Streptomyces clavuligerus: one gene and its partner. The protein of the gene in region 2 interacts with the protein of the main gene of each other region in a pairwise test. Links are inferred from orthologs where the notes say so. Each region holds a gene or a part of one and is shown on either strand. Other genes may lie near its edges.

Region 1 (14,647 bases), 480 kb from region 2 along the record:
TGCTCCCCGGCGGACACTCACTCACCGGACGGCGACTGCCCGACCCGCCGGTACGGCCCGTCGGCCGCTACCTGTACGAACCGGACGGCGCGGCGATCCGGGCCCACCTCGTCGCCGAGATCGCCGAAGAGCTGAACGGCGGGCTCATCGACGCGACCATCGCCTACATCACCTCCGACGAGGCACACCCCGGGCCGCCGTTCACCACCGCGTACGAGATCACGGATGTACTCCCGTTCCATCTGAAGAACCTCAAAGCACTGGTACGCGAACGGGAGATCGGCACCCTGACCGTGAAAAAACGCGGCTCCGCGGTGGAACCGGAAGAAGTCCGCCGCCGCGTCAAGCCCAAGGGGCCGAACATGGCGACGGTCTTCCTCACCAGGGTCGACGGCGCCCCAAGCATGCTCATCGGACAGCCCCTTTCTTTGTGGCTCGGTTCGCCTCCGGGGCGCTGAAGCGTGCGCCGACGGTCGACCGTGCTCGGCCGCTCGTTCCTCACGGCCTGCGCGCGCTCTCCACTTTCGGCACCCGCGGCACCCCTTCGGCTCACTCGCCCCGAGGACAAGGCAGACGTCCAGCCCAAAAACACAGGGGCGAGGCAAACGCCCGGCCCAAGAGCCCACGAGGCGGGGGCCTGCTCTCTGCTCCCGGCACCCGCGGCACCCCTTCGGCTCACCCGCCGCAGGACGGAGGCGGACGCCCGGCCCAAGAGCCAGGGGCGCGCGCTCCGCTCCCGGCAGCCACGCGTCCCCACGGCCCACTCACCCGCAGGGCCAAGGCAAACAGCCGGCCCAGGGACGGGGCAGGGGCAGAGGGTGAGGGCGCACGCGCCCCGGGGAACCGTCCCGGGGCGGGGCGGTGGTCCGCTCACGCACGGGGCGGGAGCAGCCGTTCAGCGCGGGTCAGCAGCAGGGAGCGTTCGGCGGCGTTGCGGGTGAGGGTGGCGGCGCGGTGGAGTTCGGCGCGGGCCTCCGTGGTGCGGCCGAGGCGGGCGAGGAGGTCGGCGCGGACGCTGGGCAGCAGATGGTAGTCGCGCAGCGCGGGCGCCTCGGCGAGGGCGTCGACGAGGGCCAGGGCCGCCCCGGGCCCCTCGGACATGGAGACGGCGACCGCGCGGTTGAGTTCGACCACCGGGGAGGGGGCGACCCGGGCGAGCTGCCCGTACAGCGCCGCGATGGTGGCCCAGTCGGTGTCCTCGTACCGCGGCGCCCGCGCGTGGCACGCCGCGATGGCCGCCTGGAGCAGATAGGGGCCGGGCGCCTCGGCCCGTTCCCTGCCGCGTTCGAGCGCGAGGAAGCCCCGGCGGATGAGGAGCCGGTCCCAGCGGGCGCGGTTCTGGTCGGCGAGCAGCACCGGCTGCCCGTCCGGGCCGGTGCGCGCGGCGGTGCGGGACGCCTGGAGCTCCAGCAGCGCGGCCAGCCCGTGCGCCTCCGGCTCCTGCGGGACGAGCCCCGTGAGCACCCGGGCCAGACGGGTCGCGTCCTCGCAGAGCGCGGGGCGCAGCCAGTCGTCGCCCGCCGTGGCGGAGTAGCCCTCGTTGAAGATCAGGTAGATGACCTCCAGGACGGAGCCGAGCCGGGCGGCGCGCTCCTGGCCGTAGGGCACCTCGAAGGGGACGCCCGCGCCCGCGAGGGTGCGTTTGGCGCGCACGATCCGCTGGGCGACGGTCGGCTCGCGGGTGAGGAAGGCGCGGGCGATCTCCTCGGTGGTCAGCCCGCCGACGAGCCGGAGGGTGAGCGCGATCCGGGCGTCGGTGGAGAGCACCGGGTGGCAGGCGGTGAAGACGAGCCGCAGCACATCGTCGTCGATCCCGGCCGGGTCGGCGGGCTCCGGCGGGGGGATGTCCTCCAGCGCCCGTCCCACCTCGGCCAGCTTGCGCGCGTAGGTCTCCTTGCGCCGGACGAGATCGATGGCGCGGTGTTTCGCGGTGGCCATGAGCCAGGCGCCCGGGTTGTCCGGGACGCCTGACTCGGGCCAGCGTTCCAACGCGGCGACCAGGGCGTCCTGCGCGATCTCCTCGGCTATGCCGACATCGCGGACGATCCGGGTGACACCGGCGATGATCCGCGCCGACTCGATCCGGTAGACCGCTTCCACCGCGTTCGCTGCTGTCACCGGGCCATCAGAACACCCGCGCGAACGGGGGGCAAACAGCCGGACGGGGAGGTCAGCCCCCGACGATCTCCCGGACCTCGGAGGTGATCGTCCAGTACTCCTCGTGGACCTGGAGGAAGCGCTTGGTCCACTCGATGGCCTCGGCCTTGTCCTTGGCCTGGAGGATCGCGTACCCGCCGATGACCTCCTTGGACTCGGTGAACGGCCCGTCCGTGGAGCTGATCCGTCCGCCGGACCAGGTGACCCGGGTGCCCTCGGAGCTGGGTGCGAGCCCGGCGGTCTCCAGCATGACCCCGGCCTTGGTGATCTCTTGCAGAAGCTCCCCCATCCGCTGCTGCAAGCCCTCGCTGATGCCCTCGGCGGGGACGTTCTGCTCGTCGATGCGGATCAACGTCATGAAGCGCGGCATGGTGACTCCTCGGGTGGGGTGAGCCAGGGCCTTTCCCCGTCTCTCACCCCTGCGTCGAACGGGAGACCTGCGGATCGACATCTCCGCCGGAATCTTTCTGATTTTTTTCGCCGGGGTCCTCCGACGCGCCCCGGGACCTCCCCGGAAGCAGGACAAAAGCGAGCAGAGTCCCCAGCGCCAGCAGGGCCGCGCTCACCGCGTAGGCCGTCCGGTGCCCCGCCGCGAGGGCCGCCGGGTCCGTGCCGGAGCCGGTGGCGGAGGCGGCGAGGGTGACGAGGACGGCGAGCCCGAGGGAGCCGCCGAGCTGACGGGAGCTGCTGAGCAGCCCGGAGGCCATGCCCGCCTCGTCGGGCGCCACCCCGGTCACCGCCGCCGTGGCGAGCGGGACGAAGCTCATCCCGATGCCGACGCTGGCCAGCAGCGAGGGCGCCACGATGGAGTACAGGAAGGTCCCGTCGGGGGTGGCGGTGTACGCGAAGAGCGCGAGACCGGCCGTGCCGAGCAGCCCGCCCAGGGCCAGCAGATCGCGGGTGCCGGTCCGGGCGATCACCTTGGTCGCGATCACCGACCCGGTCACCACGCCCGCGCTGAACGGCAGGAAGGCCGCGCCCGTGGTCGCCGCGTCCCAGCCGAGCACCTGCTGCATATAGAGCGAGCAGAAGTAGAACGAGGCGAACTGGCCGGAGCAGAGCAGCAGTGTGAAGAGGTTCGCCCCGAGGACCGGGCGGACGCCGAACAGCCCGAGCCGCAGCAGCGGCAGCGGGGTGCGCCGCTCCACGGCGACGAACGCCGCGAGCAGGGCGAGGGCCGCGCCGAGCGGCAGCAGGGTCGCGGGGGAGCCCCAGGGCGTGCTCTCGGTGCGGACGACCGCGAGCACCAGCAGCGTCATCCCGGCGGTGACGAGCAGCGCGCCCGCGAGATCCAGCCGCGGGGCCGCCCCGGCACGGCGGCCGGGCAGCCGGGCGCGGCCGGTGGCGAACAGGGCGAGGAGCACGATGGGGACGTTCACCAGCATCACCGCGCGCCAGCCCGCCGCGTCGGTGAGCAGCCCCCCGGCGAGCACCCCGACGGCGCCGCCGAGCGCGCCCGCGACACCCCACAGGCCGAGCGCCCGCGAGCGGGCGGGCCCCTCGGGGAAGCTCAGGGTGACCAGCGCGAGGGCGACGGGCGAGACCGCCGCCGCGCCGACCCCCTGGGCGGCCCGGGCGGCGATCAGCGCGCCCGGGTCGGAGACCAGCCCGCCGACGAGGCTCGCCGCCCCGAAGAAAGCCAGGCCCGCGGGGAGTATCCGCCGTCCGCCGACGAGGTCGGCCAGGCGCCCGCCGAGCATCAGCAGCCCGCCGAAGGCCAGGGCGTACGCGCCCACGACCCATTGCAGCCCGCCGGGGCTGAAGCCGAGGTCGTCGCGCATGTCGGGCAGCGCCACGTTCACCACGGACACGTCCAGCGCCACCATGAACTGCACCAGGAGCACCGCCGTCAGCAGCCAGCCCGTGTCCCGATTCCGACCCTCCATCGGTGCCCTCCCCGCCTCGTGTCCCTCCGGCCCCCGCAAAAGAGATTACTATACGCGTATAGAAATACGAGTGGGCGTGCCGTGGGAGCCGCACGGTCACTCGATGGAGGGAAAATGCGCAGGTGGTTGACGGAGAGAAGAAGAAGCGCGCCCCCGGCCGTCCGCGCCGCCTCGGCCCGGAGACGATCGTCGCCGCCGCCCGGCGGATCATCGACGAGGAGGGGGTGGAGGCGGTCTCCATGCGGCGGGTGGCCCGGGAGGTCGGCAGCACGCCGATGGCGCTCTACCACCATGTCCGGGACAAGGACGAGCTGCTGCTCCTGACGCTCGCGGGCACGTCGACGGCGGTCCCGAGGCCCGCGCTCCCCGCCGACCCGCGCGAGCGGATGATCGCGGTCGCGGTCCATATGCACGGGCTGCTGAAGCGGATGCCCTGGGTGCTGAAGGTGCTGGCGCTCGGCGACCTCACGGACCCGAAGGCGCTGTGGATGGCCGAGGAGATCGTCCAGAGCGCGCTGGACAGCGGGCTCGACGAGGCGCGGGCGGTGCGCGCGTACCGCACCGTCTGGCACTTCGTCTACGGCGATCTGGTCCTCACCGCGGCCCGCGAGCGCCGGGCGGCGGACCCCGACCGGCGGCCCTCGTTCCCTTCGGCGCTCACCGGGGAGGACGCGCGGGAGCTGCCGCGGCTGACGGAGCTGGCCGGCCGCTGGGAGGAGCTGCAACGGTACGACGTGCGGGAACAGCTCACAGCGATCGTCGACGGGCTCCTGGGCCCCGCGCGGGCCGCGCGCGGCTGAGGGTCAGCCGACGCTCTCGAAGCGCCAGCGGTGGACCGGGCGGGTGGTCAGGCCCGGTGCCGGGTCGGGGAGTTCCGGGAGGGCGGCGTCCAGGGCGGGCGCGTGCCACCAGGTGATGACCAGGACGCGGTCCTCGCCCGCGCGGAAGGTCTCGCGGCGCAGCGGCTCCCCGTCCGTCGGCCGGGCGCGGGCCCACTCCAGGAGCTCCGCGCCCCGGCCCGCCGCCGCGCGGGCCTCCCACATCAGCGCGACCGTCAGGGCACCGGGCGCGGCGGCGTCCCCGGGGCCGCTCGTGGCGGTCATGAGTACAGGTTGTCCTTGCTGATCTCGTGCACATGGTCGTGGTCGTGCGCATGACCGTGGCCGTGGCCGTGGCCGTGGCCATGGTTGTCGCCGGGCACATGCGGGTCCGTCACCGGCAGCGAGGAGTCCGCCGACAGCTCCAGGTCCGACGGCGGCCGGTTGCGGGCCACCATCTCCGCGCCCAGCGCGGCCACCATCGCCCCGTTGTCGGTGCAGAGCTTCGGCCGGGGCACCCGCAGCCGGATGCCCGCCCGCTCGCAGCGCTCCGCGGCGAGCGCCCGCAGCCGGGAGTTGGCCGCGACACCGCCGCCGATCATCAGATGGTCGACGCCCTCGTCGAGACAGGCGCGCACCGCCTTGCGGGTGAGTACGTCGACGACGGCCTCCTGGAACGAGGCCGCCACGTCCCGCACCGGCACCGGCTCGCCCGCCGCCCGCTTCGCCTCGATCCAGCGGGCGACGGAGGTCTTGAGCCCGGAGAACGAAAAGTCGTACGCGGGGTCGCGGGAGCCCGTCAGACCGCGCGGGAACGCGATCGCCGCCGGGTCGCCCTCCCGGGCCAGCCGGTCGATGACCGGGCCGCCGGGGAAGCCGAGGTCGAGCACGCGCGCGATCTTGTCGAACGCCTCGCCCGCCGCGTCGTCGATGGTCGCGCCCAGCGGCCGGACATCGCTGGTGATGTCCGGGGCCAGCAGCAGCGAGGAGTGCCCGCCGGAGACCAGCAGGGCCATGGTGGGCTCGGGCAGCTTGCCGTGTTCGAGCTGGTCGACGCAGATGTGCGAGGCCAGGTGGTTCACCCCGTAGAGCGGCTTGCCGAGCGCGTACGCGTACGCCTTGGCCGCCGACACGCCGACCAGCAGCGCGCCCGCGAGCCCGGGGCCCGCGGTGACGGCGATGCCGTCCAGGTCGCGCGGGGAGACCCCGGCCTCCTTCAGCGCGCGTTCGATCGTCGGGACCATCGCCTCCAGATGCGCCCGGGAGGCGATCTCGGGGACCACCCCGCCGAAGCGGGCGTGGTCGTCCACGCTGGAGGCGACGGCGTCGGCGAGCAGGGTCGTACCGCGCACCACGCCGACGCCGGTCTCGTCGCAGGAGGTCTCGATACCGAGTACGAGCGGTTCGTCAGCCATCAGACAGCATTCCCTCAGTGTTTCCGTGCGTATGGGGCCGCAGGTGGAGCCGCATGACGAGTGCGTCGACATTGCCGGGCTGGTAGTAGCCCCGGCGGAAACCGACGGGTTCGAAACCGAAGCGCTCGTACAGCTTCTGGGCCCTGGTGTTGTCCACGCGCACTTCGAGGAAGACCTCGTCGCACTCGAAGGCTGTGGCGTGGCGCAGCAGATCGGCCAGGAGGCGGGAGCCCAGCCCCGTGCCCCACCGGCCGGGGGCGACGGCGATCGTCTGGACGTCCCCGAGGTCGCCCGCCGCCGCCAGACCCGCATAGCCGACGATCTTCCCGGCGGACTCGGCGACGACATAGCGGCGGGTGGCGCGGGGACCGCGGGCGTGGGCCAGCTCGGACCAGAACATCCCCGGCGACCAGGCGTCCTCCGGGAACAGCCCGTGTTCGAGTTCGAGTACGGGGGCGATGTCCCACCAGCGCATCTCGCGGAGCACGGGCTCAGGGCCCGCCGCGGCGGGAGCGGGAGCGGGGGTGGTGCTCACTGCGGAGTGACCACCTTGTAGTTCTTCGGCACCTGGGCGTCCGGCCGGCGCAGATAGAGCGGCTGCGGCGGCGGGAAGCCCGCCCCTGAGGGGTCGTCCGCGAGCTTCTCGGCGGCGAGCGAGGCCAGCGCGGCGGCGGAGACGTGCTCGGGGGCGCGGGCGTCGGGGAAGGTGTCGGGGTAGAGGAGCGCCCCGGCGCCGACGGCGGGGAGGCCCGCGACCCGCTCGGCGATGTCCGCGGGCCGGTCGACCGAGGGGCCGTCGACCCGTCGGCGCGCGGAGTCGTACCGCGCCCAGTAGACCTCCTTGCGGCGGGCGTCGGTGGCCACCACGAAGGGGCCTTCCAGGCCGCTCGCCCAGGCCAGGCCGTCGAGGGTGCACAGCCCGTACACCGGGACGCCGAGCGCGGAGCCGAAGGTGGCGGCGGTGACGAGGCCGACCCGCAGCCCCGTGTAGGGGCCGGGGCCGACGCCCGCGACCACGGCGGTGACGGCGTCGAGCGTCACCCCGGCCTCGGCGAGGACCCGGTCGACGGCGGGCAGCAGCAGTTCACCGTGGCGGCGCGCGTCCACCCGGCTGGACTCGGCGACGACGGCGGAACCGTCGTGCAGGGCGGCGGTGACGGCGGGCGTGGCGGTATCTACGGCGAGCAAGAGCACGCAAACAGCCTACGGCTCCCACGCCGGGGGCATTGCGCCCCGTCCCCACGGGCCCCTGCTGCTACCGTCGGCCGAAGACATAAACATTCAAAAGACCGCAGAAATTGCAGAAACCGCAGAAACCACGAAAGGCGGGCGCCGTGGCACCGAGCAGCGCGGGAATGGTGGCGGGGCTGACGGCGGCCGCTCTGACCGGTGTCTGCTTCCTGGGCTACCGGGCCGCCGCGGGCGCCCCCGCGGCCGAGAAGGCGCGCGCGGACGCGGCGGCCGAGGAGCGGCAGCGGCTGAAGCCGCGGGGGCCGCAGGGGCTCCCCGCCGAGTCGGGCTCCGGGACCCGGGTGGTGTACGACCTGTCGGAACGCAGGATCTGGCTGGTCAACGGGGACCGCAAGGTCGCCCGCAGCTTCGCCGTGATGCCGTCGACGGTGCATCCCCGGCCGGGTTCCTACTCCGTCACCTCACGGTCGGGGCAGGTCACCGGGTCGGACGGGGTGGCGATCGAGCATGTGGTGCGGTTCGCGCACCTGGGCGACGTGGTGATCGGCTTCAGTGCCGCCGTGAACGGCTCGATGGCGGAGCCGGACCCGGACCGCAAGACGGGCGGCGTGCGGATGATGCGGAGCGACGGGGACGTGATGTGGCGGTTCGCCACGGTCGGCTCGAAGGTGATCGTGGTCCCGTAGGCCGGGACCCCGTGAATCCGGCGCCCCCTTCCCGGACCGCCCGGCCCGGAAACGGAAATCGCCCGTACGAAGGACCCCGCGCGCACCGGACACGAGGGCTGCGCGGGAGTACGGCGGAGGGCGGGACACGGGAGTACGGCGGAGGGCGACGGGCGACGGCGCGGACCTCAGGCGGCCTCGGGCGCCTCGGGGCGGTCGCTCCCCCGCGCCGGGGCCGGGCGCGGCGGCGTCGACAGGGCACTGGCCGCCGCGCAGGACGCGAGCAGATCGCGCATGGACAGCGCGGCGGGGGCGGACGGCTGGCGCCCGGGGGCCCCTGGGGCCGGGCGGACGGCCCGTACCGGCGGGTGGTCCGCCGTCGTCCGCCGCCGCCCGGAGTGGGGCTGGAGTTCGCGCTCGGGTGCCGTCATGGGTCGCCTCCTGTGGTCACGGGGGCTGGGTTAGGTATACCTAACCAGGGCTCCGTACCATGTGACCACGGTCGGCACGGCCCACGCAACATTTTCCCGACGCCGTGTCGGAATATTCGTCCCGGAAGCCGCGCGGGCCGCCGGGTCCGGCGCGGCGCGGGCCCGGACCGGCGGGGCACAGGGCTCAGCCGGTGGGCAGGTCCACCCCGGACCAGCGGGAGCCGTAGCCCGTCAGGGTGACCCTGCGCCGGTCATCGGCGTCGTCGGCACCCCCGTCGGCGGTGTCCGCCGCGTCCCCGGGGACCGTGCCGTTGCCGACCACCCGGTGGATCACCACATGCAGCCGGTCGTCCGACAGTTCCTCGACCTTGCCGTCGCCCCACTCCACGACCACCACCGAGTCCGGCAGCGAGACATCGAGGTCCAGGTCCTCCATCTCGTCCAGACCGCCGCCGAGGCGGTAGGCGTCCACATGGACCAGGGCGGGGCCGCCGCTCAGGGACGGGTGCACACGGGCGATGACGAAGGTGGGCGAGGTGACCGCGCCCCGCACGCCGAGGCCCTCTCCGAGCCCCCGGGTGAGCGTGGTCTTGCCCGCGCCCAGCTCCCCGGTGAGCATCACCAGATCACCGGGGCGCAGCAGTGCGGCGAGCCGCCGTCCCAGGTCCCGCATCTCTTCGGCGGAGTCGACGGCGAGGTGGGCGGCGGAGTACTCAGCCGCCGGGCTGTGCGGTGCTTCCATACGGCCCAACGGTAGCCGCTGCCGGTACCGCCCCCGCCCGGACGAGGAGATCCGCCAGCCGGTCGGTGACGGCGTCGGGGTGCTCCAGCATCACCAGATGCCCGCCGTCGGGCACGATCACCAGTTCGGCGTCGGGCAGCAGATCCGCGATCGTCTCGCTGTGGCCGCTGGGGGTGACCAGGTCCCGGTCCCCGGCGAGCACCAGGGCCGGAATACCGGCGAAGACGGGGAGCGCGGCGGCCTTGTCGTGCTCGTCGAAGGCGGGGTAGAACTCCGCGACCACGTCGATGGGGGTGGACTCGATCATCCGCTCGGCGAAGCGGACCACGGCGGGGTCCACGTCGCGGGAGGAGAACGAGTACCGCTTGATCAGGCCCGCGAACAGGTCGGCGGTGGCCCGGCGGCCCCGTTCCACCAGTTCGGCGCGGGAGCCGAGGGCGCGCAGCACCCCGGGGAGCACCCGGCGCACGGCGTTGACCCCGGCGACCGGGAGCCCGTAGTCGACCTCGCCGAGCCGTCCGCTCGACGTCCCGACGAAGGCGACCCCGACGACCCGTTCCCGTACCAGCTCGGGGAAGTGCCCGGCGAGGGCCATCATCGTCATGCCGCCCATGGAGTGGCCCACCAGTACCAGGGGTCCCTCGGGGGCCGCCGCGTCGATGACGGCCTTCAGGTCGCGCCCGAGGCGGTCGATGGAGACGGGGACCGCGTCCGGGCCGGTCTGCTCGGCGCCCCGGTCCGAGCGGCCGTGGCTGCGCTGGTCCCAGTACACAGTCCGGACCAGTCCGCGCAGGGCGGCGCGCTGGAAGTGCCAGCAGTCCTGGTTCAGGCAGTAGCCGTGGCTGAACACGACGGTGACGGGGGCGGGGGCGCGACGGCCGAAGATCCGGCGCCGGCGCGGGGCGGCGACCTGCGGATCGACCGCGTCGACCTCGTAGTACAGCGCGGTGCCGTCGTCGGCGTACGCGGTGCCGGGGGTGCCGCGCAGGGCCCCGTACGGCCCGGTGGTGTCCAGGGCGAGGCGGGCCTTGCGGCGGGTGCTGCGGCTGACGGTGAGGCGGTCGACGGCGACGGCCGCGGCGGCGCCCGCGGCGAGCAGGCCGAGCGCGGCTCCGGCCATGCCCGCGCGGCGCCAGTTCCCGGCCGCGGCGGCGTCCACCGCGGCCGCGACGGACTCCCCCGTACTGGTCTCGCTCACCGTGCTGACCGCCTCCCTCGTCGCCGTGCGCCGTGTCGTCCTACGCCCTGTCGTCGTGCGTCGTGCCGTCGTGCCGTCGTGCGATCAGGGCCGGGCCGTGGGGACGGCCCCCGGCAGTGGCTCCCGCTCCGGCTCCTCGTGCAGCAGCACGCGCGGCACCCGGGTGCCGATCCGGGTGACGATCTCGTACGCGATGGTGCCCGCGGCCCGCGCCCAGTCCTCGGCGCTGGGCTCGCCCCGGGTGCCGGGGCCGAAGAGGACGGCCTCGCTGCCCTCGGGGATCTCCTGTCCGCCGAGGTCCACGACGAACTGGTCCATCGCGATCCGGCCCGCCGCCGTGCGCACCCGGCCGCCGACGAGGACCGGGCCCCGGCCGGAGGCATGGCGCGGGACGCCGTCCGCGTAGCCGACCGGGATCAGTCCGAGGGTGGTGGCCCCGGGGGTGGTGTAGTGGTGGCCGTAGCTGACGCCGTGCCCCTCGGGCACCCGCTTGACCAGGGCGACCGAGGCGGCGAGCGTCATGACGGGGCGCAGCCCCAGCTCCTGGTGGGTGCCGATCTCGGGGCTGGGCGACACCCCGTACATGGCGATACCGGGGCGGACGAGGTCGAAGTGGGCCTCGGGCAGGGTGAGGGTCGCCGGGGAGTTGGCGATGTGCCGGACCTCGGGGTCGGCGCCCTCCTTCTCCGCGTGCGCGACCATCTCGCGGAACGCGGTGAGCTGGTGCGCGATGGAGGGGTGGCCCGGCTCGTCGGCGCAGGCGAAGTGGGACCAGAGCCCGGTGATCCGGACGGCGCCCTCGGCCTCGGCGGCGCGGGCGGCGGCGACCAGCGCGGCCCAGTCGGCGGGCTGGCAGCCGTTGCGGCCGAGACCGGTGTCGGCCTTGAGCTGGATGCGGGCGGTCCGCCCGGTGGCGCGGGCGGCGGCGACGACCTCGTCGAGCGCCCAGAGGCCGCTGACGGACATGTCGAGCCCGGCCTCGATCCCCTCCCGCCAGGGGCCGCCCGGGGTCCACAGCCAGCACATGATCCGCCCGGGGACGCCCGCGGCGCGCAGCGCCAGCGCCTCGTCCGGGGTGGCGGTCCCGATCCACTCGGCCCCCGCCGCGATCGCGGCCCGCGCGCAGGGCACCGCGCCGTGCCCGTAGCCGTCGGCCTTCACCACCGCCATGAGCCCGGCCCGGGGCGCCCTGGCACGCAGGGCGCGCACGTTGGCGCGCAGGGCGGCGAGGTCGATCTCGGCACGGGCTCGGGTGTGCGGCGTTGTCTGGGTCATCCGCCACAGTCTCTCAGGCCGCCCAGGACCACCCGGTCCGCGACTCCCCCTTGACCCCACCGCCCGCTGTGCCCTTCCTCACGCCCCACCGGCCGAACCACCCGGACCCCACCGCCAGCGCCGGACGCCCCGGGCACCGGGGGCCACAGCACCGCTGCCCACGGCGGACCACCGCCCATGGGGACGGCCCCGGGCCCGGTCCCCGACCGCCCGGTACGGGACCGGCCCACCCGGGTCGGCGGCGCGACCACCCGGCCGCCGGAGACAGCCCCCGCCAGCCACCGGAAGGCACGTCACAGCCCCGGCCCACCGGACTCCGTCGGGCGCGGAGACGCCGTCGACGGCGGGACCCCGTCGGCCGCCCGGCGGGCACATGGCCAAAGAGGAGGCCGGGGTCAGTCCGGGGTGCGGATGTCGCGCCAGGCCGCCCCGAGGGCGTCGGCGACCTCGTAGGAGGTGATGGGGGTGGACACGGCGGCGGCGCGGCGGGCGGCGAGGCCGTGGAGGTAGGCGGCGCAGGAGGCGGCGTCGAGCGGGGGCAGACCGGCGGCGAGGAGGGAGCCGGCGAGGCCGGAGAGGACATCGCCGCTGCCCGCCGTCGCCAGCCAGGGCGTTCCCATGGGGTCCGCCCGCACCGGGAGCCGGGGGTCGGGGGCCGCGATCAGGGTGGTCGAGCCCTTGAGCAGGACCGTCGCCCCGTAGCGCGCGGACAGTTCGCGCACCGCGTCCAGCCGGCCCGCCTCCACCTCGGCACGGTCGCGGCCGAGCAGCGCCGCCGCCTCCCCGGCGTGCGGGGTGAGCAGGGTCGGCGCGGTCCTGGCGCGGACCGCGTCGGGGTCCAGGAGCCGCAGCCCGTCGGCGTCGACCAGCACCGGCACATCGGAGGCGAGGACCTGGCCCACCGTGTCCTCGTCGTCGCCGAGGCCCGGCCCGACGACCCACGCCTGCACCCGGCCCGCCTTCACGGGCGGCCCGGCGTGCACCAGCGCCTCGGGGAAGCGGGCGACCACGGCGGCGCCCTCGGGGCCCACGTACCGCACCGCGCCCGCTCCGCCGCGCAGCGCGCCCGCGACCGTGAGGACCGCGGCGCCCGGGTAGCGCGCCGACCCGGCGGCGACGCCGACGACCCCGCGCCGGTACTTGTCGCTCTCCCCCGACGGCTCCGGCAGCAGCACCGCCACATCCGGGTGCTGGAGCGACTCCACGTCGGGGACGGACGGCAGATGGGGGCCGAGCCCGATGTCGACCAGCCGCACGGTCCCCGCGTGCTCGCGCGCCGGGTCGATCAGCAGCCCCGGCTTGTCGGTGCCGAAGGTGACCGTCGCGTCCGCCCGCAGGGCCTCCCCGCGGACCTCGCCGCTGTCCGCCTCGACGCCGCTGGGCAGATCGACCGCGACGACGACCGCGCCGGAGCCCCGGGCCGCCCGGGCCACGGGCACCGCCGCCGGGCGCAGCCCGCCCGTGCCGCCGATGCCGGTGATCCCGTCCAGCACCAGATCGGCCCCGCTGAGCACCGCGAAGGGGTCGTCGGCGACCCGCCCGCCCGCGGCCTGGAACGCGGCGAGCCCGGCGGCGTGCGCGCGGTCCGGCGCGAGCAGCACCGCGTGCACGGCCGCGCCCCGGCGGGCGAGCCGGGCACCCGCCCAGAGCGTGTCGCCGCCGTTGTCGCCGCTGCCGACGAGCAGGACGACCCGGGCCCCGTACACCCGGCCGAGCAGATCGGCGCAGGCGGCGGCGAGCCCGGCGGCGGCGCGCGCCATGAGCGCCCCGTCCGGGAGCCGTGCCATCAGCTCGGCCTCGGCGGCCCGGACCTTCTCCACACGGTGAGCGGTACGCATGGTCCCGAGTCTGCCTCAGCGGGCCCCGCCGCGCCCGGGTGCACAGCGGCGGAGCGCCCGGCTCCGGGCCGGGCACCGAACGGCGGAGCGCGGACGGCACAGCGGCGGACCGAGTCACCCAAATCACCCCCTTCGGAACGAACTTGCCCGTTCGGACAGCTCGCCGGACGGCGCGCGGGGAGGGTTGACGAACCCTCACGAGCAAACTTAGGTTTGCCTTACCTAAGTGGGACGCTGAGCGGCGCCCCACCCATCGAAAGGTGTCCTTTTCATGCGCTCTGCCGCCCGCACCGCCGCCCGAGCCGCCACCGCCGTGATCGGAGCCGGTGCCCTCGCCCTGGGCCTCGCCACCACCGCATCCGCCGCGACCGCGGGCCGCACCGTCACCGACGGCGGCACCACCTACACCCTCTCGGTGACCGCGCCCGGCACGGCCGCCGCGTCCGGGGCCAACATCACGGTGAGCGGCAGCGGCTTCAACCAGTCGCAGGGCATCTACGTGGGCCTGTGCGCCATCCCCGCGGGCGTCGACACCAACAACCCGGCCACCTGGAACAGCAAGCCGACCCCGTGCCTCGGCGGCCAGGACCAGAACGGCACCACCGGCGCCTCGCACTGGATCAACAACGACTGGTACTGGATGTCCCCGAACAACTCCTCCCCCTACACCGCCACAGCGGGCGGCCGGGGCTCCTTCTCCGTGACCATCCACGTCAAGGCCAAAATCTCCACCGCCGTGAGCTGCGGCCAGAACGGCGTCCGCTGCGCCGTCGTCACCCGCGCCGACCACTTCGACGCGAACGACCGCGCGTACGACGTCTATGTCCCGGTGACCTTCTCCTGACCCATGCGCACCCACACCACAGGACCCCTGAACACACCACGGGCCGTGGTGGCCACGCTGCTGCTCGCGGCGGGGCTCACCGCCGCGGGCCCGGCGCGGGCGGACACCCCCGGGGAGGCCACCGGGCCCACGGGGCAGAAACTGACGGTCTCCGCCACCGCGGACCTCGACCCGGCCGGACAGAAGG
Region 2 (14,587 bases):
CCCAGCGGACGGCGGACGGCCGGATCGCGCTCGGGGGCCGCGGGGTCCCGTACCGGTACGGCTCCCGGACGGACCACGACGGCGGGACGCAGCCGACGACGGTCCGCGCGCTGCGCGAGATGCTGGTGCGGCTCTTCCCCACCACGGCGGGGGTGCGGATCGACCACGCCTGGTCGGGGGTGCTGGGCGTGCCCCGCGACTGGTGCGCCACGGTCACACTGGACCGGACGACGGGCCTCGGCTGGGCGGGCGGCTATGTGGGCTCCGGGGTCGCGACCGCGCACCTCGCCGGGCGCACGCTGTGCGACCTGGTCCAGCAGGACTCGGGCCAGGCGGGGGCGACGGAGCTGACCGCGCTGCCCTGGGTGAACCACCGCGTCCGCCGCTGGGAGCCGGAGCCGCTGCGCTGGCTCGGGGTGCGGGCGATGTACACGGCGTACCGGGGCGCGGACCGCCGCGAGGCCGCGTCCCACTCCCCCCGGACGGACCGGGTCGCGACCCTCGCGGACCGGATCTCGGGCCGCCACTGAGGCCGCGCCCGGAGGGACCGGTGCGGTCGGACGGCCGATGCGGTCGGACGGCCGGGACCTCATGGCCGCGACGGGCGAGCCGCCGCGGGCCCGTTCCGGCGTACCGGCCCCGCCGGACCCGATCGCGCTCAAGGCCGGTCCCCGGGCCCGGGACCGCTCCGGTCCGGCCACCCCGGGCCCGCCGGACCGTACGGCAGCCGACCGCCGGGGAGCCCGCGGCCCGGCGACACCGCCCCGCCCCGACGCACACGCCGTCACCCGGTCCCGGCCTCCGCCGGACTCCGCCGGACTCCCCGGCCGCCGCCGCTACTCGACCTCGATGCCGTACTCCCCCACCAGCGCTTCGAGGCCGCCGGTGTAGCCCTTCCCGCCGATCACGAACTCCCAGTTCCCGCCCGGCCTACGGCGGAAGGAGCCGAGTACGAGCGCCGTCTCGCCGGGGCGGCCGTCCGAGACCACCAGGCGGTCGAGTTCCGCGCCGTCGGCGTCGCGGAGCACGATGCCCGCGCCCGTGAAACCGGCGAGGTCCGCGCCGGGGTGGGTCGCCGGGTCCACCGCGGCCACCAGGACCAGGCGGTCGGCCGCCGTGGGGAGGGCGTCGAAGGCGACCCGGACCGCCGCCCGGTCGCCCGCCGTCGGCGGCACCGCGCGCACCGAACCGTCCGGGGTGCGCTCGTTGTTGAAGAAGACGAAGTGGCTCTCGCTCAGCACCCGGCCCTGCCGGCAGACCAGGGCGCAGACGTCGAGACCGACCGCCCCCGCCCAGACCATCCCCAGCACATGGAAGTCGCCGTCGCCGTCGGCGGGCGGTGGAGCGAGATCCTCCGGGGTCAGCTCCCCGGGGCCGGGCGCCCGCCGCGCCCCGCCGCCGGTGCCGCCGCCCGGTCCGAGCCGCCCCCGCAGCCCGTGGGCGGCCAGCAGCTCCACCAGTTCGGCCCCGCTCACCAGCGTCAGCGGCTTGCCGTTGGCGAACGTGTACGAACCCGGGCCGAATCCGGACGTCGTCACCAGGACGCCCTTGTTGGCCCCGGTGTCCTGGACCGTCCCGTACAGATCGCGCACCGCCGTCGGCGGAACGGTGTGCCGGTACCGCTTCGCCTGGACGATGATCCTGCCGCCGCTGATCGGGTCCGGGTCGAACGCCTCGACGTCCACCCCGCCGTCGTTGGAGCGCTGAGTGGTCACCGCCCGCATCCCCCGGGCCCGGAACAACTCCGCCACCAGGTGCTCGAAGGCGATCGGGTCCATCTCCAGCAGATCCGGCTCGTCGCCGTCGCCGTGCGAGACCACGTCCGCGCCGATGTCCTGCGGCAGCCGGTCCGGCCGCACCGCCGCACCGGTGTCCGGCCGCGCCGACAGCCGCCCCCGGATGCCCTCCAGGCACTCGACCGCGCTGACCTGCTCCAGCGTCAGCCCGGTGAAGTCCTCGCGGGCCACCGTGACCGTGCCGACGACGACATCCGCGCGGCGGCCCGTCGCGGGGTCCACCCCGTCCACGAATCCGCTGACGACGACCGAGCCCAGCACCCCGGACTCGTCGGCGGCGAACAGGTCCCGCAGCACCAGCAGCAGACACTGCGCCAGGACGTCGCGGTACAGCTCGCGGCGCCGCGCGAGCGGGCGCGCGACCTCCTTCAGCTCGTCCGACGCGGCCACGTACCGCACCGACCTGCTCCCGGGCACCACCGCGAAGCCGGGCAGCTCCCACGCGAGCACGAGCTGCGCCGCCGTCCGGTCGAACGCCGCCGACAGCCGCCGGGGCAGGCCCTGCGGCCACTCCGTCGACGCGTACAGCGCCGCGGAGAAGTACTCGACGACCGACTCGGGGTCTCTCGCGCGCAGCCCCTCCACCAGCCGGGCCACCCCGGCGTTGTGCTGCTGGATCTCCGCCCGCAGCCCGCCCGCCCAGGCGTCGTACTGCCGCCGGTACTCCGCGAGCCGCGCCTGCCGGTCGGCCTCCGCCGCGCGCGCGACCGCCAGGTCGTACTCGTACCGCTGGGCCGCCTCCCGGTCGGCGCGCTCACGGGCCCGCGCGGTCCAGCCTCCCTGGGAGCGGTAGAGCGCGGGATCGGGCATCGGAACGGGGTGCTCCAGCGGCCCGGGCGCGAAGGGCTCGATGTACTCGGCACGGGTCAGCGAGCCCGTCCGGAAGACCTGCCCCCGGCAGCCCGCCACCAGCAGCCCGGACAGCTCGGCGACGCGCGCCTCGATCTCCTCGGTCCTGGCCCGGGCGTCCGCCTCGCGGCCCCGCCTGTACGCGGCCTGCTGCTCCCGGTGCCGACGGGCCAGGTCCCGCTCGTACGCCCGTTGCCGCCGCTCCTGTTCGCGCTGCGCGCGCTGCGCGGCACGGGCGCGCGCCTCGTGCTCCCGCTGCTGACGCCGCTGCGCCTCGGCCCATGTCCCGATCGCTCCGCCCGAGCGGCGACTCATCCCGCGCCCTCCCCGTCGGGCCGCCCCCCGGCCCGTACCCGCACACCCCTGAAACACCAGTGTCCCGGACCGTGTGGGGCCGGGACACTGTTCGTACGAGCCGCCTGTCGGAATCGAACCGACGACCTGCGACTTACAAGATCGCTGCTCTACCGATTGAGCTAAGGCGGCGCACGCGCAGGGGCCGGGCCCGTGCACGGTGGTCACCCACTCTACACAGCGGCGCTCCCGCACATCTCGTTCCCTTCCCGTTACTGACAGACGGAAGAAGGCCAGGTAGCGTCACGAGCAGTTCACCCAGGTGGACTACACCAATCCTTTACTCGGATCGTCCGGCACGTTCCTGCCGGTGAGGGGAAGTACCGCCATGGCAACCGTCACGTTCGACAAGGCGACCCGGATCTACCCGGGCACCGAGAAGCCCGCCGTCGACGAGCTGGAGATCGAGATCGCGGACGGGGAGTTCCTCGTCCTCGTCGGTCCCTCCGGCTGCGGCAAGTCCACCTCCCTGCGCATGCTCGCGGGCCTGGAGGACGTCAACGGCGGCGCCATCCGCATCGGCGACCGCGATGTCACGCACCTGCCGCCCAAGGACCGGGACATCGCCATGGTGTTCCAGAACTACGCGCTCTACCCGCACATGAGCGTCGCCGACAACATGGGCTTCGCGCTCAAGATCGCCGGCGTCAACAAGGCGGAGATCCGCAAGAAGGTCGAGGAGGCGGCGAAGATGCTCGACCTCACCGACTACCTGGACCGCAAGCCGAAGGCGCTCTCCGGCGGTCAGCGCCAGCGCGTGGCGATGGGCCGCGCCATCGTGCGTGAGCCGCAGGTCTTCCTCATGGACGAGCCCCTGTCCAACCTGGACGCCAAGCTGCGTGTCTCCACCCGTACGCAGATCGCCTCGCTCCAGCGCCGTCTCGGCATCACCACGGTGTACGTCACCCACGACCAGACCGAGGCCCTGACCATGGGCGACCGGGTCGCGGTCCTCAAGGGCGGCATCCTCCAGCAGGTCGACTCGCCGCGGAACATGTACGACCGCCCCGCCAACCTCTTCGTCGCGGGCTTCATCGGCTCCCCCGCCATGAACCTGGTCGAGGTGCCGATCACCGACGGCGGTGTGAAGTTCGGCAACAGCGTCGTCCCGGTCTCCCGTGAGGCGCTGAGCGCAGCCGCCGACCGCGGCGACAAGACCGTCACCGTCGGCATCCGGCCCGAGCACTTCGACGTCGTCGAGCACGGCGGCGCCGCCGCGAAGGCGCTCTCCAAGGACTCCGCCGACGCCCCGGCCGGTCTCGCCGTGCTGGTGAACGTCGTCGAGGAGCTGGGCTCCGACGGCTTCGTCTACGGCTCCACCACGGTCAGCGGCGAGGAGAAGGACCTGGTCGTCCGCGTCGGCGGCCGTTCCGTCCCGGAGAAGGGCTCCGAGCTGCACGTCGTGCCGCGCCCCGACGAGCTGCACGTCTTCTCGACCTCCACGGGCGAGCGCCTGACGGGCTGACCCGCCCCGCCGGTCCGCCGGCCCCAGGAACACCGAACGGCTCCGCGCACCCGCGCGGGGCCGTTCCGCGTTCCCGACCACTCCGACCACTCCGGCCACCGGTACTCCGACGACTCCGGGCACCGGGCACCGGGCACCGGGCACCGGGCACCGGGCACCGGGCACCGGGCACCGGAGCAGGCTTCCGGGCCGGGCGCAAGGCACGCCCCACACCCGACATCGCAGTAAATACCCTGCCCTCAGCGGCATTTCCCACTTTTCCGTCAACACTCCATTCGAAAGATTCCCTCGAACGATCCCTCACGTGAGTGACTAAATGTCGCCGCCGCGTTACCGCCCGCTACGCTCGCCGCGTGACTCACTCAGCTCGCCGCATCGGCCGCAGTCTCGCCCTCGTTCTCCCCGTCGTCCTGGTGCTCTCCGGAACCCTCGCGGTCACGAGCGTCCCCTGGGCCGGACCGAGCGGGCCGCAGCTCCTCAGCGCCTCATCGGAGAACGTCTCCACCCGCGCCACGTCGCGCGCGCCCCAGGACGTCCTGCGCGAGAAGCTGCTCACCGAACTCCACGAGAAGAACCCGGGGGTGGCCCTGACCCGGCTCCAGCGCGAGGTGGAGGCCACGCCCTCGCTCGCCCGGCACTGCCGCTCGATCGCCCGCGCGCTGGGCCGCGCCGCCGTCGACCGGCTGGGCCCCACCCGCGCCCAGGCGTACTCCAAGCCGGTCTGCGACACCTCCTTCGCCTCCGGGGTCGCCGAGCAGACCCAGGGGAGCTGACGGGCCCCGCCCGCACCGCTGCGCATATCGTTCACGGCATGCATACGCCTACGTATCCGACGCAGGCCGTGGTCCTGGCGGGCGGCCAGGGCTCGCGGCTGCGCCCGTACACCGACGACCGCCCCAAGCCGATGGTCGAGATCCCGGGGACCGGGACCCCGATCATCGGCCATCAGCTCGCCTGGCTGGCCGCGGAGGGCGTGACCGACGCCGTCGTCTCCTGCGGGCATCTCGCGGAGGTCCTCCAGGAGTGGCTGGCCGGTGCCGATCTGCCGCTGCGGGTGACCACCGTGGTCGAGCCCGAGCCGCTGGGCCGGGGCGGCGGGCTCAAGTACGCCGCCGCCCGGCTGCCCCGCCCCGACCTTCCCTGGTACGCCACCAACGGCGACATCTGGACCCGCTTCTCGCTGCGGGAGATGGCCGCCTTCCACGCCGAGCGGGACGCCACCGCGACGCTCGCCCTGGCCCGGCCCCGGATTCCCTGGGGCGCCGTCGAGACCGACGCCTTCGGCCACATCACCGACTTCATCGAGGCGCCGCCGTCGCCGTTCCTCATCAACGCCGGTGTCTACGTCTTCTCGGCCGCGTTCACCGATCTCCTCCCGGAGCGCGGCGACCACGAGCGCACCACCTTCCCCGGTCTGGCGCGCGAGCGGCGGCTGGCGGGCTTCCCGCTGCCCCAGGGCGCCTACTGGCGGGCCATCGACACCGCCAAGGACCTCACCGAGGCCGCCAAGGAACTCGCCGGACGGTAACCCGCCCGGCACCCCGTCACCCACAGCGCTCAGGGGCCCTTTCCCGGGCCCCTGAGCGCTGTTCCGTGTCCACCCGGTGACGGTCAGCCGAGGAGGCCGCCGATGACCCGGCCCGGGCCCGCGTCGCCGCCGCCCGAGCCCGAGGAGGTCCCGGGGGTGTCCGTCCCGGCGGGGCTGCTGCCCGGCGCGGTGCCGGTGCCCCCGCCGGTCGAGGTACCGGAGGCGGGCGGCGGCGCCTGCTGCCGCACCGGCGCGGGCGGCGGCGCCTGCTCCCGGCCCGCCCCCTGGCTCTCGCTGGGCCGCCCCGCCGCACCGGCACCGCTGTCGGGCACCGCGGCGGTACCCGCCGCCTCGCCCTGCGGGGGCACGGCCTGCTCCGGCACGGCCGCCTCCGAGCTGCTCGCGCTCGGCGACGGCGTCCCCGGCCCCCCGCTCCCCGACCGGGTGGCCGAACGCTCCCCGGAGGGCGTGTCCTGCGGCAGCGCGGTACCCGGCAGATGGTTGGTCGGGTCCTGGTCGGGCCCGGGCACCGTGACCATCTCGGTCGAGCGCACCGCGCCGCCCAGCATCGACCCGATGAGCATCGTGAGCCCGACGACGACGGCGGCGACGACCGCGCCCCGGCGCAGCACCCGGCGCCGCAGCGCCCACAGCTCCGAGCGCGGTCCGAGGGTCCGCCACGCCTCCCCGGCGAGGCGTCCGTCGACGGAGTAGACCGGCGCCCCCGCGATGATCAGCGGCGACCAGGCGGCGAGATAGATGAAGTCGGGCGCGTCGTACACCGGGACCGTGCGCCAGCTCACGGTGAGGATCAGCGCCGCCGACAGCAGCGCGCCGACGACCGCCGCGACCCGCTGCCAGAGGCCGAGCACCGTGAGCACGCCCACGACGACCTGGAGGAACGCGACGGTGAGACCCGCGCCCACCGGGTGCGAGAGGGCGAAGTCCCGCAGCGGCTCGGCGAGCGCCCACGGGTGCAGGGAGCTGAGCCACTTCACCATGGAGCCGCGTTCGCCGCCGTCGAAGTAGACGGGGTCGCAGAGCTTGCCCATGCCCGCGTAGACGGAGATGAGACCGAGGAAGATCCGCAGCGGCAGCAGCACCACACCGAGGTTCATCCGGCGGTCGGGGTAGTAGGGGTGCCGCGCGGAGTCCTGGCCGGGCCGCTGGGAGCGCTCCGCGTCCGCCTCCCCGCCGAAGCCGTCCCCGCCGCCGTACGGGCCGTCCGGGCCGTCGTACGAGCCGTCGTAGGGGGCGTGGTGCCCGCCGGGCGGGTAGGGGTAGGCGTCGTAGGCGCCGAGGGCCTGGCGCATCGGCGGCAGCAGCGGGGTGGGCGCGGTGTCGGGGCCGTCGTAGGAGGAGCCGTCGAAGGACGGGCCGTGGTCGAGGTCGACCCGGGGGATGACCTGGGTCGCTCCCGTGTCGTAGCGGTCGGCGGTCGCGGTGCTGTTCCGCACGGCCTGGAGCAGACCGGTCGCGCCCGCGTCGCCGGGCGCGGATCTGCCGGTCCACACGACGGGCGCGCGGCGGCGTCCGCGCGGTTCCACCGCGCCCGCGACGGCGGGTACGCGCAGCGTGTCCGCGAAGGCGCGTGCGGGGCGCGGGCTCTGTGCGAGCCGCACCCGGAAGCTGGCGTGGTTCACGATGACCTGCGCGGGGTCGCAGTCGACCTTGACCATGCTCAACACAGGCTGATCATCGAACCCGGGCCGGGGCGTTCTGGTGTCCACACTCATCTAACCGAGTGACACCGGGTTTGGACACTGCCGTACCGGGCCGGATCTGTCCGAGACCCGTCAAGGCTGGTGAGCGGCCCGGAAGCGCCCATTCCGTTACGTCAACACATCTCGCGCGGGCCCGTCGGCGCCGCCCCCGGACACACGGACGCCCGGGACGCGACCGTCCCGGGCATCACGGCGTGCTCGCTCAGCGACGGCGGCGGGCCGCCTCGTACAGCACCACTCCGGCGGCGACACCGGCGTTCAGCGACTCGGCGCCGCCCGGCATCGGGATGCGGACGAGGAAGTCACAGGTCTCGCCGACCAGCCGGGACAGGCCCTTGCCCTCGCTGCCGACGACGACGACCACCGGGCCGCCCAGCGCCTCCAGGTCGCCGACCTCGTGCTCACCGTCGGCGGCGAGACCGACGACGGTCAGACCGGCCTTCTGGTACGACTCCAGGGCGCGGGTGAGATTGGTCGCCCGGGCCACCGGGGTGCGGGCCGCCGTACCGGCGGAGGTCTTCCAGGCGCCCGCCGTCATCCCGGCGGCGCGCCGCTCGGGCACGACCACGCCATGGCCGCCGAAGGCGGAGACGGAACGGACCACGGCGCCCAGGTTGCGCGGGTCGGTGACACCGTCGAGGGCGACGATCAGGGGGTCCTCGCCGTGGTCGGCGGCGGACGCGGCCAGGTCCTCGGGGTGCGCGTACTCGTACGGCGGCACCTGGAGCACCAGGCCCTGGTGGTTGAGCCCGCCGGTCATCCGGTCCAGCTCGGGGCGCGGTGCCTCCATGATGTTGATGGTGCCGCGCCCGGTGGCGAGCTGGAGCGCGTCCCGCACCCGCTCGTCGTTCTCGATGAACTGCTGGACGTAGAGCGTGGTCGCGGGCACACCGTCGCGCAGCGCCTCGAAGACGGGGTTGCGGCCGACGACCATCTCGGAGCTGCCCTTGCCGCCGCGGCGGGCGACCGGCCTGCGGGCCGACTGCTTCGCCTTGGCGTTGGCGACGCGGTTCTTGACGTGGCCCTTCCGGGCGGAGGCGGGCGGGGTCGGGCCCTTGCCCTCCAGGCTGCGGCGCCGCTTGCCACCGCTGCCGACCTGCGCGCCCTTCTTGTTGGACGTGCGGCGGTTCCTGCGCTGGCTGTTCCCGGCCATGACTGCTACCTGTTCTCGGATCGTCGTGGACGCGCTGCCGCGTCGCTGGTGACGGTGGTGTCGGTCGCGTCCGCCCGCGCGGGGCGCGCACGGACGCGTGTACGTATGACAGTGTGCCGCCCGGAGCCCCGGGCGGCACATTCGTCCCTGCTCAGCGCGGGCCGAGCGACCAGCGGGTGCCCTCGGGGCCGTCCTCGATGACGAGCCCGGACTGCTGGAGCTGATCGCGGATGGCGTCGGCGGTGGCCCAGTCCTTGCGGCCGCGGGCCGCCTCCCGCTGCTGGAGCACCAGCCGGACGAGGGTGTCGACGGCGCCGTGCAGATCCTCGCCGCTCTCGGCCTCGCCCGCCCAGTGCGGGTCGAACGGGTCCAGCCCGAGGACGCCCAGCATCGCGCGCACCTCGGCGAGGCGGGCGGCGGCCGTCTCCTTGTCGTCGGCGGCGAGGGCGGAATTGCCCTGGCGGACGGTGGTGTGGATGACGGCGAGGGCCTGCGGCACACCGAGGTCGTCGTCCATCGCCTCGGCGAACGCGAGCGGGACCTCGGCGGCGGGCTCCACCGCGCCCCCGGCCTTCTCGCAGACCCGCTGCATGAAGCCGACGATCCGGGCGAACGCGGACTCGGCCTCGCGCAGCGCCTCCTCGCTGTACTCGATCATCGAGCGGTAGTGCGGGGTGCCGAGGTAGTAGCGCAGGACGATGGGCTTCCAGTGCTTGACCATCTCGGAGACCAGCACCGAGTTCCCGAGCGACTTGGACATCTTCTCGCCGCTCATGGTGACCCAGGCGTTGTGCACCCAGTACCGGGCGAACTCGTCGCCGAACGCCTTGGCCTGCGCGATCTCGTTCTCGTGGTGCGGGAAGACCAGGTCGAGCCCGCCGCCGTGGATGTCGAAGGCGCTGCCCAGGTACTTGTGCGCCATCGCGGAGCACTCCAGGTGCCAGCCGGGGCGGCCCCGGCCCCAGGGGGTCTCCCAGCTCGGCTCGCCGGGCTTGACCGCCTTCCACATGGCGAAGTCGCGCGGGTCCCGCTTGCCGGTCTCGCCCTCGCCGGCGGGCTGGCGCAGATCCTCCAGGTCCTGGTTGGAGAGCTGGAGATAGCCGGGGAACGAGCGGACGTCGAAGTAGACGTTGCCCTCGGCCTCGTAGGCGTGGCCGCGCTCGATCAGACCGCGCATCATCTCGACCATCTCGGTGATGTGGCCGGTGGCGCGCGGCTCGTAGGTGGGCGGCAGGCAGCCGAGGGCGTCGTAGCCCGCGTTGAAGGCGCGCTCGTTCTCGTAGCCGATGGACCACCAGGGGCGGCCCTGCTCCGCCGACTTCTTGATGATCTTGTCGTCGATGTCGGTGACGTTGCGGATGAACGTCACCTCGTAGCCGCGGTAGGCGAACCAGCGGCGCATGATGTCGAAGTTGAGCCCGGACCGGATGTGGCCGATGTGCGGGGCGGCCTGCACGGTCGCGCCACAGAGGTAGATCGAGACACAGCCCGGCACGAGCGGGGTGAAGTCACGGATCTGCCGGGCGCTGGTGTCGTACAGGCGAATAGTCACGCCACCAGAGTAGTGGGCGGACGGCGGTGCCCCGCGACCCTTGTGGACCGCGAGGCCGAGTTTGTGCCGTTTCCGTGGGACGCGCCGTCCCCAGGGACGACGTACGGGTGTGGAAGCCGTCCGGCGTACGGATTCCGGAGCCGATGGCGTGCGCCGGAGCCGACCGGTGAACGGGGCCGGCGCCCGGCCGGCCCTCAGACCCGGCCGACGACCTTGCGCGGGGTGATGCGCACCACGACCCGGGGGGCGTCCTCGCCCGCCGCCGGGTTGAAGTCGGCGTAGGACTTGCCCGTGTACTTGCGGGACAGCTCGTCGATCAGCTCCTGGCCGCCCTCGGTGGTGAGGGTGGCGGTGCCCCGGATCTCCGCGTAGGTGTAGGGCGCGTCGAAGGGCTGCACCAGCACGGTGACCCGGGGGTCGCGGCGCAGATTCAGCTCCTTGCGGCGGCCGATGGTGGTGGAGACCAGGACGTCGTCGCCGTCGCGCGTCACCCACACGGGGCTGACCTGCGGGCTGCCGTCGGGCTGGATGGTGGCGATGTTCACGAAGACCGGGGAGTCGAGCAGGGTCCTCAGACCGTCCGAGAGCGCTGCGGTCATGGGCGCCGCCTTTCTGGTGGGGACACACGCGGTGCGCGCGCGGTGTCGCGGGGTCGGGGCGGACGCCCGCCCCGGGAGGGGCGGCGTCACCTCCGACTCTTGGTCCCCGCGCTCCTTCGCGCCACCCCGGAGCCCCGGGCGGGGCCGGATACCGCCGCCGCCGGCGAAGCGGCCCGCGGTCCCGGCGGGTGTCCCGCGCGGGGCCCTTCCCCGTCCCGTGCCCGTCCCGTCCGGTGCCCTGTCCGGTGTCCTGTCCCGTCCGGCCGCCGCGCCGGACGGGCGGCGGCCCGCCCAGGGCCGGGTACCGGCGGTCAGCCGGAGACGCGCACCAGCAGCGCGGTGGCGATGGCCGCCAGGCCCTCGGCCCGGCCCGTGAGCCCCAGCCCGTCGGTGGTGGTGCCGGAGACGGAGACGGGCGCGCCGACGGCCTCGGAGAGCACCTTCTGCGCCTCGTCCCGGCGCTTGCCGATCTTCGGCCGTACCCCGATGACCTGGATCGCCACATTGCCGATCGCGAAGCCCTCGGCCCGGACGATCCGGGCGGCCTCGGCCAGCAGGGTGATCCCGGAGGCCCCGGACCACTCGGGGCGGGAGGTGCCGAAGTGGGCGCCGAGGTCGCCGACGCCCGCGGCGGAGAAGAGGGCGTCACAGGCCGCGTGGGCGGCGACATCCCCGTCCGAGTGCCCGGCGAGGCCGTCCTCGCCGGGCCAGTGCAGCCCGGCGCACCACAGCTCGCGGCCCGCCTCGAAGGCGTGGACGTCCGTGCCGATGCCGATGAGCGGCAGCGGGGGCAGCCCGGCGGCGGGGCCCGGGGTGCGGTCAGAAGCCGTCATTGGCCCTCCTCCGGGCGAGCACTGCCTCGGCCAGCACGAGATCCAGCGGCCGGGTCACCTTGAACGCCTCCTCGTGGCCGGGGACGACCACCACCCGCTCGCCGAGGCGCTCCACCAGACCGGCGCAGTCGGTCGCGCCCTCGCCGTCGTCCGCGACGGTGCCGTGGGCGCGGATCAGCGTCTCCCGGTCGAAGCCCTGCGGGGTCTGCACGGCGCGCAGCCGGGCCCGCTCCGGGGTGGAGAGGACCGGCTCGGGCCCGCCCGGCCGGGGCTCGACCTCCTTGACGGTGTCGGCGAGGGGCAGCGCGGGGACGACGGCGGACGCCCCGTCGCGCACGGCCTCGACGACGGCGTCGACCGTGTCGACGGGGACGAGGGGGCGCGCGGCGTCATGGACGAGGACGATGCCGATGTCCTCGGGGAGGGCGTCGAGGCCGAGGCGCACGGACTGCTGCCGGTTCGCGCCGCCGGGGACGACGGCGACCTCGGTGCGGTCCGGCAGGACGAGATCGCTGAGCAGGCTCTTCACGGCGGCGGTCTCGTCGGGCGGCGCGACGACCACGACGAGGGAGACCGCGTTGGACGCCGCCATCGCCCGGACGGCGTGGACCAGCATGGGGGTGCCGTTGAGCGTACGGAGCGCCTTGGGCGCGCCGGGGCCCAGCCGTAGGCCGCGGCCGGCGGCCGGGATCACGGCCGCAGTGCGGGGCGGAAGTGAGACGTTCGACATCGGTTGCACTCCGGCAGGTTTGTTTCCTTGGCCGACATGGGTATGGCCACAGCGTGCCGGGCGCGACGCCTTGACGGGACCCTTCCGTGACTTTTCGGTCCGCGCCAGCCGCCCGGGCCCGGCACACCACGGTGACCGCAGGTGCTGCGTCCTGGTCAGCCGTGGTGTGACACCCCTAGGGGATACGAACATGCCGCAGCGCCCGGCAACAGTCCCGTGATCAAGGGCGATCATGGTGTGTCAGCGGGCACCGCGGCATTGGTGCGTCGTGCGTCAGGACGCGAGGACCTCGTCGAGCAGTGCCTCGGCCTTGTCTTCGTTGGTGTTCTCGGCGAGGGCGAGCTCGCTCACCAGGATCTGCCGTGCCTTGGCGAGCATCCGCTTCTCACCTGCGGAAAGCCCACGCTCGCGCTCGCGACGCCACAGGTCTCGGACGACTTCGGCGACCTTGATGACATCGCCGGAGGCGAGCTTCTCAAGGTTTGCCTTGTAGCGACGGGACCAGTTCGTCGGCTCCTCGGCGTACGGCGCGCGCAGTACCTCGAAGACCCGGTCGAGCCCGTCCTGACCGACCACATCGCGCACACCGACGAACTCCGCATTGTCCGCCGGCACACGAACCGTCAGGTCGCCCTGCGCGACCTTGAGCACCAAGTAGGTCTTGTCCACGCCTTTGATCTGGCGAGTTTCGATGGCCTCGATCAGCGCGGCCCCGTGATGGGGATAGACCACGGTGTCGCCAACCTTGAACGTCATGTGACAGGTACCCCTTCCGTGGCTATCCAGGGTAACACGGATACGGCTTCTGCTGAATGGCGTTTTCGCAGGTCAGGGCATATCTCGGGGCTTGACAACAGCGATGGGAACGTGCTGCGGACGACTTCCGGAAGGGGGTATTCGCAGGTCGGAGCGGCTGCGCGGGGCGGGGGAAACACGTACGTTACGCCCCCTCCGGACAGCCCGGACAGGACCGAACGTCCCGTTTTGTCGGGTTCCAGCCGGTGAACTTCCCGTACTCCGTTCGGCTGTCGCTCACCCGTCCGGACGACCGCCCGGTCTAATCAGGAATTGATCAACGAACGCATGGCGAACGCAAAAGGAAGGAATGCGCGAGCGCCGCCGGAATTGATCATCTGCGGTTTTGCGAACGGTGGCGAAGGGGGCGCGAAAGACGGGTTCCCGACTTCCGCACGGCGCGCGTTCCCGGAGCGGGCCGGAGCTCTTCCCGGAGTGTGGCGAACACCACGGGCGGAAACCGGACGAGAGCGCCCCGTCCGTCCGGGGGTGGCGCGGGCCGCGTGGCCTTCACCACTCCCGCTCCCGCCCCGCCGCCCGCCCGGTATTTCCCTCCCGGGCACCCCGGCGGCGGGGGCGCGCGGGGCGCGTACCCCCAAGTGGCGGGTCGGGTGAGACCGCCGGGACCCGGCTCTGTAATCTGTCGACGAACTGTGGTGATCTCGGTCGGTATCGCGAACTGACGCGATCGGGGCCGGGATTGCCCGGCTTGTACGAACGTCACCCGTCCGTCCCGCTCTGCCCAAGGAGATGCCGCCGCCGTGAGCCTCCCCCAAACTCCGTCCGGGGGCACCCCTCGCCTTCGACGCGGTGCCGTCGCCGCGTGCGCCGTCGTGCTGTCCACCGCCGCCCTGACCGCGTGCGGCGCGGGCAACAACGCGGAGTCCCTCGGCATCAAGCCGGACAACCCCTCGGTGACCGTCGACACGATCAGCGTCCAGAACGCGAACGTGATCACTCAGCCCGAATCCGGGAAGGCGGGCCCGGCGGCCGTCTCCGCGACGATCTTCAACAAGGGCAACGAGGACCAGACGGTCGACTCGATCGCCCTCCAGGGCGGCGGCTCCGCGAAGCTCTCCCCGGCCCAGGGCGCGGGCCCGGTCGTCGTGCCCGCGCAGGGCAAGATCGTCATCGGTGGCCAGGGCAACCCGAGCGCGGTGATCGAGGACGGCCTCGCCCTCACCAAGAACATCGGCGGCGTGCAGAACG

What was found.
Region 1: the proteins of rlmB (region 2) and CRV15_RS10080 interact in binary tests that used the Escherichia coli proteins (3 or more experiments, as listed by UniProt). The link is inferred for Streptomyces clavuligerus from one-to-one orthologs.

The regions. Positions count from the first base shown.
Region 1 is NZ_CP027858.1:2,472,265-2,486,911, forward strand. What follows is about bases 11,396-14,239. They hold CRV15_RS10080 (NAD(P)H-hydrate dehydratase), read right to left. Parts: upstream 13,617-14,239; coding sequence 12,174-13,616; downstream 11,396-12,173. Other genes in these bases: alr (alanine racemase), read right to left, coding at 11,396-11,778; CRV15_RS10085 (neocarzinostatin apoprotein domain-containing protein), read left to right, coding at 13,888-14,239. In the rest of the region: CRV15_RS10010 (THUMP-like domain-containing protein), read left to right, coding at 1-458; CRV15_RS10015 (RNA polymerase sigma factor), read right to left, coding at 871-2,118; CRV15_RS10020 (YciI family protein), read right to left, coding at 2,171-2,527; CRV15_RS10025 (MFS transporter), read right to left, coding at 2,571-4,043; CRV15_RS10030 (TetR/AcrR family transcriptional regulator), read left to right, coding at 4,166-4,843; CRV15_RS10035 (hypothetical protein), read right to left, coding at 4,847-5,146; tRNA (adenosine(37)-N6)-threonylcarbamoyltransferase complex transferase subunit TsaD, read right to left, coding at 5,143-6,276; rimI (ribosomal protein S18-alanine N-acetyltransferase), read right to left, coding at 6,269-6,751; tRNA (adenosine(37)-N6)-threonylcarbamoyltransferase complex dimerization subunit type 1 TsaB, read right to left, coding at 6,808-7,470; CRV15_RS10055 (hypothetical protein), read left to right, coding at 7,632-8,153; CRV15_RS10060 (hypothetical protein), read right to left, coding at 8,321-8,563; tRNA (adenosine(37)-N6)-threonylcarbamoyltransferase complex ATPase subunit type 1 TsaE, read right to left, coding at 8,748-9,305; CRV15_RS10070 (alpha/beta fold hydrolase), read right to left, coding at 9,277-10,503; more of alr, read right to left, coding at 10,588-11,395; more of CRV15_RS10085, read left to right, coding at 14,240-14,460; CRV15_RS10090 (hypothetical protein), read left to right, coding at 14,464-14,647. UniProt on the Escherichia coli protein: Bifunctional enzyme that catalyzes the epimerization of the S- and R-forms of NAD(P)HX and the dehydration of the S-form of NAD(P)HX at the expense of ADP, which is converted to AMP.
Region 2 is NZ_CP027858.1:2,956,231-2,970,817, forward strand. Bases 6,895-9,678 are described here. They hold rlmB (23S rRNA (guanosine(2251)-2'-O)-methyltransferase RlmB), read right to left. Parts: upstream 8,870-9,678; coding sequence 7,919-8,869; downstream 6,895-7,918. Other genes in these bases: CRV15_RS12325 (DoxX family membrane protein), read right to left, coding at 6,895-7,671; cysS (cysteine--tRNA ligase), read right to left, coding at 9,021-9,678. Outside these bases: CRV15_RS12295 (NAD(P)/FAD-dependent oxidoreductase), read left to right, coding at 1-530; CRV15_RS12300 (restriction endonuclease), read right to left, coding at 837-2,960; CRV15_RS12310 (ABC transporter ATP-binding protein), read left to right, coding at 3,328-4,464; CRV15_RS12315 (hypothetical protein), read left to right, coding at 4,818-5,237; CRV15_RS12320 (nucleotidyltransferase family protein), read left to right, coding at 5,276-5,992; more of CRV15_RS12325, read right to left, coding at 6,076-6,894; more of cysS, read right to left, coding at 9,679-10,421; CRV15_RS12340 (PPOX class F420-dependent oxidoreductase), read right to left, coding at 10,616-11,020; ispF (2-C-methyl-D-erythritol 2,4-cyclodiphosphate synthase), read right to left, coding at 11,332-11,853; ispD (2-C-methyl-D-erythritol 4-phosphate cytidylyltransferase), read right to left, coding at 11,840-12,583; CRV15_RS12355 (CarD family transcriptional regulator), read right to left, coding at 12,857-13,339; CRV15_RS12365 (hypothetical protein), read left to right, coding at 14,212-14,587. UniProt on the Escherichia coli protein: Specifically methylates the ribose of guanosine 2251 in 23S rRNA.